DNA from 2 places in the Sedimentibacter sp. B4 genome. Region 2 is predicted to be linked to the other one. Evidence: a T-box and tRNA genes for the amino acid it is inferred to sense, from the RefSeq annotation. Region 2 holds a T-box; the other holds one or more tRNA genes.
The links. A T-box is a leader RNA that pairs with one kind of tRNA and senses whether it is charged. The one in region 2 lies ahead of BN358_RS07340 (valine--tRNA ligase), so its partner is inferred to be a tRNA-Val.

Region 1: it encodes a tRNA-Val, which carries the amino acid that the T-box ahead of BN358_RS07340 (valine--tRNA ligase) is inferred to sense. The anticodon was not compared.

Annotation. Positions count from the first base shown of each region.
Region 1 is NZ_CANG01000957.1:12,651-20,518, reverse strand. It holds gene BN358_RS19700 (putative quinol monooxygenase) at 1-223, opposite strand, end outside; gene BN358_RS19695 (ABC transporter ATP-binding protein) at 246-2,060, opposite strand; gene BN358_RS19690 (ABC transporter ATP-binding protein) at 2,066-3,853, opposite strand; tRNA gene BN358_RS19685 (tRNA-Val) at 4,140-4,212, shown strand; gene BN358_RS19680 (thioesterase family protein) at 4,389-4,823, shown strand; T-box leader at 4,947-5,154, shown strand; gene BN358_RS19675 (argininosuccinate synthase) at 5,409-6,662, shown strand; gene BN358_RS19670 (MATE family efflux transporter) at 6,912-7,868, shown strand, end outside.
Region 2 is NZ_CANG01000038.1:26,221-34,088, reverse strand. It holds gene BN358_RS07355 (hypothetical protein) at 1-819, shown strand, start outside; gene BN358_RS07350 (N-acetyltransferase) at 924-1,403, shown strand; partial or broken gene BN358_RS07345 (MBL fold metallo-hydrolase) at 1,512-2,227, shown strand; T-box leader at 2,319-2,573, shown strand; gene BN358_RS07340 (valine--tRNA ligase) at 2,630-5,008, shown strand; partial or broken gene BN358_RS07335 (amidohydrolase) at 5,303-6,624, shown strand; gene BN358_RS07330 (GNAT family N-acetyltransferase) at 6,774-7,625, opposite strand; gene BN358_RS07325 (DUF2200 domain-containing protein) at 7,702-7,868, shown strand, end outside.

The sequences.
Region 1 (7,868 bases), on a different contig from region 2:
TTATTCTTGTGAAATGTCCTGAATTTTTGTGCGCTTCCAAGGCTTCGACACTTTCCCACTCTTCTATCATGGTTAAAATATCCTTGTTGTCCTTGTCTCTGAACAAATTGTAAGCTATGCATCCGTCTTCTTTTCTTGTTTCTTTCACCATTTCATCGTACAATGCAATTGCTTCGTCTGCTTTTCCTTCAAGATAAACACCTTTTGCCACTACTTTAATCATAATAACCTCCATAATATTTATTTTATGCATGCTCGTATTGGAGCTTGTATAGCTTGTAGTAAATTCCCTTGTAGGACAGCAGTTCCTGATGCGTTCCTTCTTCTCTTATTTCACCCTTGTGCATCACTATTATTTTACTTGAGTTTTGAACAGTGGAAAGTCTGTGTGCAACTATTAGGGTTGTTCTTCCTTTCATGAGCTTTTTCAAAGCATCCTGTATGAGAACTTCAGTTTCTGTGTCTATGTTTGCTGTTGCTTCATCAAGTATCAAAATGTCAGGCTTGAAGGCAAGAGTCCTTGCAAATGAAATCAGCTGCCTTTGACCGGCTGAAAATGCTGCACCGTTTTCTATTACATGCTCGTCGTATTTGTTGGGAAGCTTTGAGATGAAGCTGTGAGCATTTACGTATTTTGAAGCTTCAATTATTTCTTCATCTGTGATAGCTTCATTCTGAAGCCGTATGTTGCTTTTTATGTCTCCTGAAAACAGGAATACATCCTGCAGCATTTGTCCTATGTTTTTCCTCAGATCTGAAACCCTAATATCCTTAATATTTATTCCATCTATGAAAATATCTCCCTTTTGAATGTCATAATATCTGCATATAAGGTTTTGTATTGTTGTTTTGCCTGCTCCGGTAGCACCTACAAATGCAACACTTTCACCGGGATTTACCTTAAAGGACACATCTTTTAATATCCACTCGTCTTCCTTGTAGGAGAACCAAACATTTCTAAACTCGATACTTCCTTTGAAGCTCTCAACTTCAACTGCATTTTCGCTGTCAATTACTTCGGGAACTTCGTCCATGAGTCCAAAAATTCTTTCGGAAGCTGCCATTGCAGACTGGACTATGTTAAGCTGTTCCGCCAGTTCCTGTATTGGCTCGAAAAACTTGCTTATGTATCTCTGGAAAACAACTATGGTTCCTATGGATACGACGCCTTCCATTACCATTTTTCCTCCAAACCACAAAAGAATTGAAACGGCTGTTATGTTCATGAGGTAGTTTGTTGGATTGTATATGCTGAATGCAAAAAGTTGTTTTATGTTTTCTTTTCTGAGCTTTTCATTTTCAGATTTGAACTTGTGGAATATTTCATTTTCAACAGCAAATATCTGTACTATTTTCATGCCGGAAACATGTTCTGATATGAATGCATTTAATGCTGATATTTTGCTTCTTATTTCTCTGTATATTTTCTTTGAAGTGCTTTCAAAAACAAATGTGAACACTGCAATAAAAGGAATGACGGTAAAAGTCAGCAATGAAAGTTTCACGTTATATTTGAACATAGTAATTACCACGCCTATTAATACAAACAGACTTTTTAAAATGTTGACAATTACGCTGGTATACATTTCGTTTAATGCTTCTGTGTCATTGGTGACTCTTGTCACAATCCTTCCTATTGGGTTTTTGTTGAAGAAGCTTATGGAAAGAGCGTTTAAATGATTGAATATTTCCATTCTTATGTTGTAAATTATTTTTTGCCCTGCACGTGCAAGTATCATTGCCTGTGCATAACCAAGTACAAAAACAACCGCCACTGTGGACAAATACACTAAACTTATTTTTATAACTCCCTGTATGTTTGACTGCTGAGTTATTCCTGCATCCACTGTGTTTGCCTGGGTGCCTGAATAACGGGAAAGAAATTTATCCACCACATCCCCAATGAGCACCGGCTGGTAAAGTTCAACTGCAACTATTACAAATATTATTGCAATAGCCAGTACGAATTGCCAGATGTAAGGCTTTGCATACTTAAGAAGCCTCTTGGCAATATTTCTATCTATTTTTTTTGGTTTTTCAAAATCGTCGTTTTTCATCATAACCCCTACTCTTGTTCTTCCAGCATTTTTTCCAAAAGCTGTTTTTCGTAAATTGAATTATAAAGACCTGCTTGCTGAATTAGCTGCTGGTGACTTCCTGTTTCAACAATTTTACCTTCATCAAGCACAATGATGACATCAGCATTCTGAATGGTTGAAATTCTGTGGGCAATTATGATGTTTGTGCTGCCCTTTCTGTTTTCATTGATGTGCTTGAGTATTTTTTCTTCCGTGTCAGTATCAACAGCAGACACTGAATCATCTAGTATAAGTATTTCAGGATTTTTTATCAATGCTCTGGCTATTGATATTCTTTGCTTCTGGCCTCCGGAAACTGAAACTCCCTTCTCGCCAACAAGCGTTTCATAGCCGTGCTTAAACTCAATTATGTTGTCATGGACAACGGCACTTTTTGCAGCTTCGATGATTTTGTCCATATTGCCGGTTCTTGCTCCAAAGTCAATGTTGTTGGCAATAGTATCTGAAAACAAGAAATTGTCCTGAGGAACATATCCTATGTTTTTTCTAAGGACATTAAGAGGTATATCCAGGATGTCACTATCTCCTATGAACATTGTTCCTTTGTCAGGCTCGAAAATTCTAAGCATGAGGTTTACAAGAGTTGTTTTGCCGCTTCCGGTTCTTCCGATAATACCAAGGGTCTGTCCTTTTTGAACGCTGAAACTGATATTGCTTAATACATTTTTATCTGTGTCTGGATACTTGTAACTGAGGTTTTTTACATAGATGTTTCCGGTCAAATTGTCTAAAGCTGAAGTTGTTATGGAATCTGTGATTTCCACAGGCTCGTTGAGGATTCTTTCAACCCTCTCAAGTGAAGCAGCTCCTGTGTTGAAAAGATTTATTGTCATCCCTGTTGCCATCATTGGCCATACAAGCATTCCAAGGTATTGAATGAATGCAGAAAATTCTCCTATGGTTATTCTGCCCTTTATAGTGATATAGCCGCCGTATCCAATGGCCACAGCCAATGCAATGCCTGATATCATCTGCATGAAAGGATGCATGAGTGTTTGAATGACACTTAATTTTATATTTTTGTCATATGAATTCTTGTTCCACTTTTCAAAGGAACTGATGGACTTGTCTTCTTGTACAAATGATTTGATGACTTTAATACCAGACAGATTTTCCTGAACATAATTGGATAAGTCGGCAAATGACTCCTGTTTTTTTGTAAAACGGATTTGCAGTTCTCTTCCCATAAATCTGACAGAAATTGCAATAAGCAACAGCGGAATAACAGCTGCAACTGTAAGCAAGGGATCGATTTCAGTTACCATGTTGTAAATTGTGATTGAACCAAGTGCAACAACGTCAAACAAAGTTAGTATACCAGGGCCCAAGGCCATTCTTACTGCCTCAAGGTCGTTTGTCATGTGTGCCATGATTTCTCCTGTTCCGTGCTGATGATAAAACTTGGCAGACATTTTTTCAAGATGATTGAACATGTCATTTCTGATGTCTCTTTCAATGCTCCTGGATGTTCCAAATATGAAGTATCTCCACAAAATTCTTCCTGCATAGATTGTTCCTGCTATTGCAAATAGTTTTAATATAGAGCTTTTAATAAACGCAGCATCAAAGCTGCCAAGATCTACACCGTCGATTACTTCGCCGACAATTATGGGAACCCTTGTCTGTACAACATCCACAATCACCAGTGCTATTATTCCGAATATATAATTTAATAAGTACTTTTTGTAAAATGAGCGTATGTAACTGCTCTTCATGAGACCTGAAGGTCTGTTCTCTTTTGCTACTGTCTTCATTGCTTCCCCCAAAAATGATATATTTATATTATACTATTTTTAATTGTAATTCCTAGCACTTTTTACATTATTAAAGAAAAGCATCATTATTTTGAAATTTTTATTTATATTTTTAAATTTTATTGCTTTAAACTGCAATGCATTTCTTTATAAAACAAGGGGTTGAATTTACTTTTTCAATCAACGCTTTTAACTGCAAAATAAAAATTTTCGTAAACGCAAAATAAAAATTTTCATAAATGTAATTGACAACTTAATAAAAATATGGTAACATTGTCATTGTCGTGGGAGCTTAGCTCAGTTGGGAGAGCATCTGCCTTACAAGCAGGGGGTCATAGGTTCGAGCCCTATAGTTCCCATTCAAAGATGTTTTAAAAACATCTTTTTTTATTTTTTGAAACAGCAAGTATTGACAAATAACCTCAGGGAAAAAGTTTAATATAACAAATAATTTGAATATCAAAATATTTTTGTTGTATTTTATTTATGAATCTGCTAGTATTTAATTAAAGTAATTATTGCATTCGGAGGTTTTATGATCACAAATAAAATTAATGTAGGATTGTCTACAACATATGAAAAAGTTGTCACCCCTGCAGACTCGTATATAACAAAATCCGTAAAAATAGAAAACCTGATGTCGACGCCTTCATTACTGGCAACTGTAATAGAAATATCTTGCATCATGCTGAAGAAATTTATTCCTTCTGAATACTTGACTGTGGTCACTAACTTTCAGTCAAATCACATGCATCCAACAATGGTAGGAGAAAAGGTGATGTTTAAAATGACTGTTGAAAGCATTGAAAACAATCGAGTGAGCATGTCGTTTGAAGGATATGACTGCAAAGGTGAATTCTGCAGCGGTATATTAGAAAAAGCCATTGTTAAGGAAGAAAAACTTATTGAAGATGCAATCAGCAGAGTAAATGTATATAAAGATTGGTTAACAGTTAAAATGGACGCGTAGCGTCTTTTTTTATGTAAAAAGTTTAATATAGAATAAATATAATAAATTTTGAAAATATTTTTAAAATAAGGGTTGACAAAACATATTCGGCATCATATAATCGTATAAAAATCATCAATTATGTATAATTTAATGATTGGAAGAGTAAATTAAATAAAGCTATCAGCGAGTCGGAACAGAGTGTGAGTTCGGCAGTGAAATTTAATTGAAAAGAATCCATGAAAAGATTCTCAGAAGTAGCAGTATGAGAATACGGTTCAATACCGTTAAAATGAAAGAGCGATTCTGTCTAAAAAAAGAGTGGTACCGCGGTGACAACACTGCCTCTTTATTAGCAGATTTTTTTATGCCCTAACCCCATTGTTTCAGCGGTTTTCTGAAAGAATGGCGGCAGGTCAAACGCAATGAGAACCAAATTTTTTCGAGCGACAGTAAGCAGAAAAATTTGAGTTCGAAACTGTGATATGCCCTAACCTATAGTGCGCTCTACAAAAGAAATTAATATTTATTAAAAATCAACTAACGAATAATTATGCTTCATCAAATATTAAAAATTTTAGATTTAAAAATCGGAGGATGGAAGAAATGGAAAAAGAAAAAGTAGTATTGGCATATTCAGGCGGATTGGACACATCAATTATTATACCTTGGCTAAAAGAAAATTACGATAATTTAGATATCATAGCATGCTGTGTAAATGTAGGCCAGGAAGACGACATGGAATTTGTAAAGAACAAGGCATTGTCTTCAGGTGCAAGCAAGGTTTATATTCAAAATGTGGTAAATGAATTTGTAGAAGAATATGTTTACAAGGGAATTAAGGCAAATGCTATTTATGAAGGGAAGTATCTTCTGGGAACTGCCTATGCAAGACCATTGATAGCAAAAAAACTTGTTGAAGTGGCTCACAAGGAAGGCGCTAAATACATTGCCCACGGCTGTACAGGAAAGGGAAATGACCAGGTTCGTATTGAAACTGCAATTGCAAGTCTGGATCCTTTCATAAAAATCATCGCTCCATGGCGTATTTGGGATATTACATCAAGAGAAGATGCAATTGACTATGCAGAAGCTAAGGGAATTGATTTAAATGGAATAACAAAGAAAAGAATTTATTCTCGCGACCAGAACATACTTCATATAAGTCACGAAGGCGGCATGCTTGAAAATCCAGCAAATGAACCTGACTTTGACGAACTTCTCATGATGACAAACACAGTTGAAAAGGCACCTGACAAGGCCGAATATGTTGAGATAGAATTTAACGAGGGAATTCCTGTCAAATTAAACGGTGAAAAATTAAACGGGGAAGATATGCTTAAGGCATTGAATAAAGTAGGCGGAACTCATGGCATAGGGGTCATTGACCTTCTTGAAAACAGACTTGTTGGTATGAAATCAAGAGGAATTTATGAAACACCAGGGGGAACATTGCTTATTGAAGCTCACAAATACCTTGAAAGCTTCGTGCTTGAAAAAGAAGCAGCTCACTTTAAAGAAACAATCAGCAGCAAGTATGCAGAGCTAGTATACAATGCAATGTGGTTCAGTGGGCTGAAGGATGCTTTTGATGCATTCATAGACACAACTCAGAAAAATGTGACAGGAACTGTTAAACTTAAACTTTACAAGGGTACTATAAAGTTTGCAGGAATGACATCAAAATATGCTCTATACAACGAATCAATTTCTTCATTCAGTACAGGCGATTTGTATGACCAGAAGGATGCAACAGGATTCATCCACTTGTACAGTCTGCCGTACAAAATTCAGGCTTTAAATGAAATGAACAACAATAAGAATGGTTCAACTGAAGTTGTTTACACGTTTAAAGAGTAATAACAAAATAAATAGATTTAACTAATAGAGAGAATTTTTCTTGTATTATTGACAAACCGGTTTTTCACAAACTATTGGGGCTAGCCACCGGAGGACACGAGGTCCTCCCCTACATAGTTGAATTAATTAACGGTTTAGTTATACTGGGAGATTCTCTTTTTTTATGGAAAAAATTTGTAAAATTTGGATATTAGTAATTTGTATTTATATTAAATTGTGGTATACTATACTGATTACGGAGGTGATTGGGTGGAATTAAAAAATAAAGGTGAAAATTCTAAAGAAGTTTCAATGAAAACAATGACTGAAGGAAATCCTGTGAAACTCATACTGGCTTTTGCATTTCCAATGCTCATAGGAAATGTTTTTCAACAGCTGTACAACATGGTTGACAGCATAGTGGTAGGAAATTATGTTGGCAAAGTTGCACTTGCAGCAGTAGGGACGGGCTTTCCCATAATATTCATGATGGCGGCCATGTTCATAGGGCTTGGTATTGGAGCCACAATACTTATTTCCCAGTATGTAGGCGCAGGGGACATGGACAATGTTAGAAAAACATCACAGACTATTTATACTGCAGTGATAGTTGGAGCAATTCCAATTTCAATAATAGGAATTATAATGTGCGAACCCATACTTAATTTGATCAACACACCGGCTGACACCCTGCCCCTGGCTAAACAATACATGATGATTATTTTCGCGGGTATTATAGGAAGCATTGGATTTAATATAAATTCAGGTATTCTTCAGGGATTTGGAGACAGCAAATCATCACTGTTGTTCCTTGTAATAGCTACTGTAATGAACATTGTGCTGGATTTGGCATTTGTAGTTGTGTTTCAGTGGGGAGTTGCAGGGGTTGCCATAGCTACAATTATAGCTCAGGCATTTTCGTGGCTGTATGGCTTGCGATATATGAGAAAAAAATATGAAGTGCTTAACTTTTCGATATTGAAATTTTATTTTGACAAAGAGATCTTCAAGAAAATTCTAAAGCTCGGTCTTCCCACAGGAATTCAACAGATGTTGTTTTCTATGGGTATAATGAGTCTTCAGTCTCTTGTAAACAGTTATGGTTCAGACTTTATGGCTGGATTTAACGCTGCGAACAAAATAGACACATTTGCATTCATGCCCATACAGAGCTTCAGCAACGCTGTTACAACTTATACCGGTCAAAATATAGGAGCCGGAAGAATG
Region 2 (7,868 bases):
AACTTGTGGATGCAGTCGGATAGTGATGATATTCTTGATGAATTATATAAGGATTGGGAGGGTACAGCGTCACATAACCCTAACATTAAGGAATTCTATAAAAAAATAAAAAGAGAGTGCCCTGAAACTATTTTCCACGGTACAGATGTGGGGCACCAGTACAATACTACTGGCCAACGATTTTTGAAGTATCTTGAAGAGAATAATTTGCAAGGTACAGAAATGTATTTGTTGACACAAGATGCTATTGAACAAGGCAATTATTATTATAAACATTCTGATGACGCATACCGTGAAAACAAGATGGTGGAGAATTTTATTCGTGAGTTTGACAGACTAAAGTGTGAGGACATTATGGGAATTTACGGTGGAGCTCATACAGATTTTGATGCTATGGGGTATAAGACTGATTCTGTCCCATGTATGGCGAATCAATTAAAGAAATACTACAGCGATTCAATCTATTCAGAGGATTTAACTTGGTTAGTGAAAGACATTGAACCTATTAGAGTTGATGATTTCACCATCAATCATAAGAATTACAAAGCTTACTATTTTGGAAAACAAGATTTGACAGGATTCAAAGATTATACATATCGGGAATTTTGGCGATTAGAAAATGCGTATGAAGATTTTCAGTATAAGAAAAAAACGGGTGATGTGCTGCCTTATGACAACTATCCAATGCTAGTAGAAACAAAGCAGGTGTATGTTATAGATGTTACAAAAAAAGATGGCTCTGTAATTAGAATGTACTATCGTTCTGATGGGTATGTTTGGAATGGTCTTGAGACGACAGAAGAGTTTACAATAGAGTAAGCTGTAAAGTTAGTGTTTGTAACTTCAAATTCCGTGCTAGACATAGAATCGAACTAACTAACAAACATATCATGACACAGATCAAATAAACGAAGGAGTGTTACATGGAAACATCCATTATAAAAGGAAACTATGAACATCTAGAGGACTGTGCCAGCATTCTGGAGAATTCTATCCTGGGTCAGAAGTATTTTTTAGACTCAAATAACCAATATATTGGACAAAGACTCTTAAAAGAAGGCTTTGATAAAAGAGAAATTTACGTTGCAATAGATGAAGAAGGACAATGTGTTGGTTTTGCATGGATCATTCTTAATGGGATATTCCATTGGTTTCCGTTTCTACATGTTTTGGCTGTGAAAAAAGCAGTACGAGGAAAAGGAATTGGTAAGCAAATGATGAGTTTATTCGAGGAAATCGGATTTATTCAGGATAAGTCGGATAAACTCTTCCTATGTGTAGATGATTTTAGCACAGAGGCCATCGGATTATACAAAGCCCTAGGCTATCAAGAGATTGGACCTATTCCAGATATGTTTGTTCCTGGAGTTGTTACATATTTGATGATGAAAAAAAGAAATTAACTACTTGGTGATTTATAACGGAAGAGCTTTTGGTGTTAAAATTACCCTGCAATCCCAGGGACGGGTGTACTCAGAGCATAAAGTGATACTTAATAAGGAGACGATATTATGGAAAATATAATTGTATTAAATGTTAACTATAAATTTGGAGATATGGAGGATACTATCCATCCAGTAGTATTAAGAGATAAAAATGAAATGATTCTTGTTGATTGCGGATATACAGGATTTATGTCTATAATTGAAGATGCCATGAGGACAGAAAATTTAGACTGCAATAAACTTACTAAAATTGTAATTACACATCATGATCACGACCATATGGGAGCTTTGGCAGACTTTAAACACAAATATCCTGATGTGAAAATCGTTGCAAGCGAAATTGAAGCTCCATATATTTCAGGAGAAAAAAAGTCATTGAGATTAGAACAGGCAGAATCGTTGCAAAGTACTTTAAATGAAGAACAGAAGCAATTTGGAAGAGCTTTCTGTGACATTCTCAAAAGCGTTAAGACAGTCGAGGTCGATGAATTTGTACATGACGGAGAAGTTATGAACTGGTGCGGTGGTTGTGAAATAGTAGGTACTCCTGGTCACACTCCCGGTCACATATCTCTGTACATAAAAAATAAAAAACTCTTATAACAGGTGATGCAGCTGCATTGGAAAATAATCAGCTTGTCATTGCAAACCCGCAGTTTACATTAGATGTGGAGAGTGCAAACAAATCTATTTCAAAGATATTAGATTATGATGCAGATACTTATATTTGTTATCATGGAGGAGTATACAAAAAGCACAAGCACAAAGCCGATTTGTGCTAATACAATGAAATAAAATTTTAATTTAAAAAATGATTATAAATATTGACATTTTGAATATAATAAAATATTATAATATAAAACGAACACGAACAAAATGGCGTTGATAAGGAGGAGTACATACTCACTTGAAGCAAAGAGAGAAGATGGTTGGTGAGAATCTTCGTGAAGTAAGTATGGAAGTAGCCTTTGAGCTGTGAACCGAAAAGAATTAATCTTAGTAGGCTTCAACGGAAATTTCCACCGTTAAAAGGAAAGCAGTATCTGATAATATTTTATCCCGTACTGACAGAGTGCAGAGTAATCTGAATTTAGGTGGTACCACGGACGCATACAGTCCGCCCTGAGCATATGCTTAAGGCGGATTTTTTGTTTTGTGTTCGTAAAATTCTAGGAGGTATTACCATGAAAAACTATGATTTTAAGCAAGTAGAAAAAGAGATGCAAAACTTTTGGAATGAAAATTCTATCTACAGTTTCGACCATGAGAGTAAAGAAGAAATTTATTCTATTGACACACCGCCACCTACTGTAAGTGGCAGCCTGCACATTGGACACATATTTTCCTATACACAGGCAGAAATGATAGCACGTTTCAAGCGCATGCAAGGCTACAATGTTTTTTATCCTTTTGGTTTTGATGACAACGGTCTACCAACAGAAAGACTGGTTGAAAAAGATGAGGGTATCATTGCAAAAAATCTTCCGAGAAGTGAATTTATTAAAAGATGTGTTGTAACCTCTTCAAAATATGAAAAAGAGTTTAAAGATTTGTGGCAGTCTTTGGGCTTTTCAGTTGACTGGTCTCTTCAATACGAGACAATTAATCCTATGGTACAGCGAATATCACAAAAGTCCTTTATCAGACTCTTGAAGGATAAAAAGGCGTATATGAAAGAGTCTCCGGTTTTATGGTGCACGGAATGTCAAACTTCCATTGCCCAAGCAGAGTTAGAAACTATTGAAAAAGAAACTACTTTTAATTATATCAATTTTCAGTTAGGTGAAGAAAAATTATTGGTTGCTACAACAAGACCGGAGTTGTTATATGGCTGTGTTTGCTTATTTGTTAATCCAAAAGATGACAGATATATAAAATATATCGGTAAAAATGCCATTGTTCCTTTATATGACTATGAAATTCCTGTATTAGCAGACGAAAAAGCTGATATTGATAAAGGCACTGGTGTTGTAATGTGTGCAACATTTGGTGACAGCACTGATGTTGAGTGGTATGAAACTCATAAACTGCCTTATCGTAAGGTTATTCTTCCTGATGGTACAATAGATGAAAGTGTTCCATTCATAGGAAGACTGAAGGTTTTAGCAGCCAGGAAACATATAATAAATCTTCTTTCAGAAAATGGATTTCTTATAGATTCAAAAAATATCACACACACAGTTTCTGTTCATGAGCGTTGTGGGAAGGAAATTGAGATTATACCGTCAAAACAGTGGTATATAGATATTCTTACAAATAAGGAACTATTTTTAAAGGCTGCTGATGAAATCAATTGGTATCCTCAACACATGAAAAACAGATATTTATTGTGGGTTGAAAATCTTAAGTGGGATTGGTGTATATCACGCCAGCGTTACTTTGGTGTTCCTTTCCCAATATGGTATTGTAAAAATTGTGGTAATGTTATAATTGCAGATGAAGAAATGCTGCCGGTAAATCCTATTGAAACCAGGCCCGGAAAAGTTTGTTCCTGTGGGTGTGATGAGTTTGTGCCTGAGACATCGGTTTTTGATACATGGGCTACTTCATCAGTTACACCTCAAATTAATTCAAAATGGGATGAAGAAAATGATATTTCAGATATGCTTTTACCAATGAGTTTGAGGACACAGGCTCATGAAATCATACGTACATGGGCATTTTATACCATAGTTAAAAGCCTTTACCATACGGGCCAGATTCCATGGAAGGATATAATGATTTGTGGTTTTGTTCTTGCAAAAAAAGGAGAAAAAATCAGCAAGTCAAAAAGCAACTCAGAGTTTTCTCCAAAATTGATTATTGAAAACCACTCTGCTGATGTTATAAGATATTGGGCTGCTAATTCCAAACTTGGATCAGATACGTTTTTTTCAATTGATGAATTAACCATAGCAAAAAGGTTTATCACAAAGCTGTGGAATGCTTCAAAGTTTTCAATATCCCATTTACAGGACATTAACCTCAATGCTCATGTAAATTTAATGCCTGTAGACAGGTGGATAATCGAGAGATGTAAGCAAACTACCATTAATGCAAGAAAGTTCCTTGACCAATATGAAATCGGACCAGCCAGACATGAAATTGATGATTTTTTCTGGAAGGACTTATGTGATTATTATATTGAAATTGTCAAAGAGCGTTTATATCAACCGGAGATACATGGTTATGAAGAAAGGCAATCAGCACAATATGCCCTATATTATTGCATGCTGAATATATTGAAGCTGTATGCCATTTATGTTCCACATATAACAGAATATATTTATCAGGAATTTTTCAAACAGTATGAGAACAGTATTTCACTGCACAAGTTGCAATGGGAAACTGAAAAATCTGTTGACGATGAAATTATCATTTTTGGAGAAAAACTAAAGGAAATTATTACTGAAACAAGAAAGTATAAGTCTGAAAATGCTCTGTCAATGAAGACAGAAATTGAAGAAGTTGTCATTAATACAGATGATAAGTTTGCGGAGTTATTTAAACAAACTATAAGTGATATAAAGGCTTGTTGTAGAGCAAAGAATATAAAAATCTCTGTGGCAAATCAAAGCTCATAAGTTCAGCACTTAATATTTTATAATGACCGCTGAAGTGAACCGTAACTGCTTTTAAATAAAATTTATTTCTTGTTCAAATAACACTAATGGGACGGTTTTGATTGAAATCAAAACACTGTCCCATTTTTAAATGTAGTTCTTTCTTTTGTACTAAATAGGAAATATTTATGCTATAATGGAATGAGAACGTTATTATCCAATAACTAATGTAAAAATGGAGACGGTCAAGGGTCAATCAATGAAAACTTGCTGTCAATAGATTTTATACAACATTAATTAATATAGGAGGAGTATATGAATATTAACGAATTGAAAGGAAAGGTCGTTAAAGCAATAGAGGACAACAAAGCACTTGTCATAAAAGCCGGCAGAGAGATTTACTCTACACCGGAATTTGGTTATAAAGAATTTAAATCAACAGGTACAGTTGTTAAATTTCTTAAAGAACTCGGATTAGAGGTGGAAGAAAATATTGCTGTTACAGGATGTAAGGCGGTTTTAAAAGGTGGAAAACAGGCCCTATGGTTGCTATATTAGGAGAGCTGGATGCAATCTCATGTGTTACACACAAAGATGCAGTTGAAACCGGAGCAGTACATGCCTGCGGTCATAACAACCAAGTAGGCGGAATGTTAGGAGCTGCTTTAGGGCTTGTCAAAAGCGGAATACTTAGTGAACTGGCAGGAGATGTTTCCGTGATTGCAACTCCATCAGAAGAATTTGTTGAGTTGGATTATAGAGATAAGTTAAGAGGAGAAGGCAAACTTACATATTTTGGAGGCAAGCAAGAGCTGATTAAAAAAGGGTATTTCGATGATGTAGACATGGCAATGATGTTCCATTCTTCAGACATTGGTGACAATGATGCATTAATAGGACCGGTAAGCAATGGTTTTATAGGTAAAAAGGTCAGATTCATAGGTAAAGAGTCTCATGCAGGTTCGGCACCGGAAGACGGCATAAATGCCTTGAATGCTGCTACATTAGCTATGAATAACATTCATGCACAAAGAGAAACGTTCAGAGATTCTGACAAAGTGAGGGTGCATCCTATAATCACTAAAGGAGGCAATATTGTAAATTCAGTTCCTGATGATGTGCAAATGGAATCCTACGTCAGAGCAAGGACAATAAAAGCAATGATAGACTCAAATTATAAGGTAGACAGAGCTTTAAAAGCCGGAGCTATGGCTGTAGGAGCTAAGGTTGAAATAACAAGCATCCCAGGATATCTCCCAATTTTAAATTATCCGGAATTTGATCAATTGTTCAAGAATAACTTATTATTTTTAGGCATATCTGAAGACAAAATAATACAAGGTGGAGATTTTACAGGATCATTTGATTTAGGGGACGTATCTCACATAATTCCTACTATTCACCCAATGATTGGGGGAGTAAAGGGAAGTCTTCACACTCGTGATTTTGAAACCATAGATGAAGAGAAGGCTTACATAATGCCTGCTAAAGCAATGGCTTTAACTGTTGTTGATTTGTTGTATGGTGATGCAGCTAATGCAACTGCCATACTTGGCAATTTTAAACCAGCAATGACAAAAGAGGAGTATTTGAAGTTCTTGGAAAGTGTAGATAATGTAGAAATATTTGAAGGATAGGATCATAAATAAAAATGCTTAATCTGAGTGCTTGAGCATCAGATTAAGCGGCTGAAAAGGATTGAGACAATGAAAGTGCTCAGTCCTTTTTTATTTGTGAAGATAGTCCTGCTAATTAAATGAACTTTTCAATTTTACGCACAAAAATGTTATAGAGGTAAGTACATTTCATATTGCTCAAGTGATTCTTTCTGGAATCCCTGCTTTCTTAAAAATCCTTCCAGAGAAGAATTATTAGGAATACATATTGTGCACTTTTCAGCATTTTGCATCTGAGCAGCTTTTTGTACCATATTGATGCCAAGACCTTGATTGCGGTACGCTGGGTCGACCCAGAGGAAGTTAATTTTGCCCTGTGAGCTCATGGCAATATAAGCAATTTCTTCAGTACCTTCATAAGCTGCGAAATAAGCTTCATTTGTGCTCATAGCATAAAAAGGTGTATCGCTTTGCCAATTTATGTGGCAATCCATAAGCATTTTTCTAAAGTCATCTATTTTTTCAAATGATATATTTTTTATGATGTAAGGATGTGAATCTTTTGAAAAGTTCATGGATTTAATAGTTCCTGAGTAGTATTTTAAATTATATACTTTTGTATAACCGCAGTTTTCATAAAATTTAATAGCCCTTTCATTATCTTTTATGACCTCAAGAAATAATTGCTTGCACCCTTTATTAACTGCAGCTGATTTATGCATTTCAAGCAGTTTACGGCTGATTCCACAGCCTCGGAATTCAGGGGCAATGCATAGAGTGCCACAGCGCATTGTCTTAAGACCGTCAAAAAATCGTATGCCTCCAAGAATTAAACCTACTGGAATCTCATTATCAAGAGCAATAAAGGATTGATTTAATGAATTGCCTTCAGGTCCAAAAAATCTGCTTTCAAAGACATCCTGACTCATTTTCAATGGAACTATATAGTCTGAATATCCAAGACTAAAAGCAGCGAATATTTCATCCATGGTAACATCGGTACAAGTTTTGTAGTTTATCATAATATTTACCTCCTCAAATGGTGATTTTTACTGGTTTTAGTGTTATAATAAAAGAAAAATACAAACGGAGATGTTTATGGCCAAACATAATATTTATACAATGAGTGTTGCAAGTGTCTATCCACATTATGTTACGAAAGCGGAAAACAAAGGACGTACGAAGGCAGAAGTCGATGAAATAATCCGTTGGCTGACAGGATATTCACAGGAAGGATTTGAAGCTCAGCTGGAAAAACAAACTGA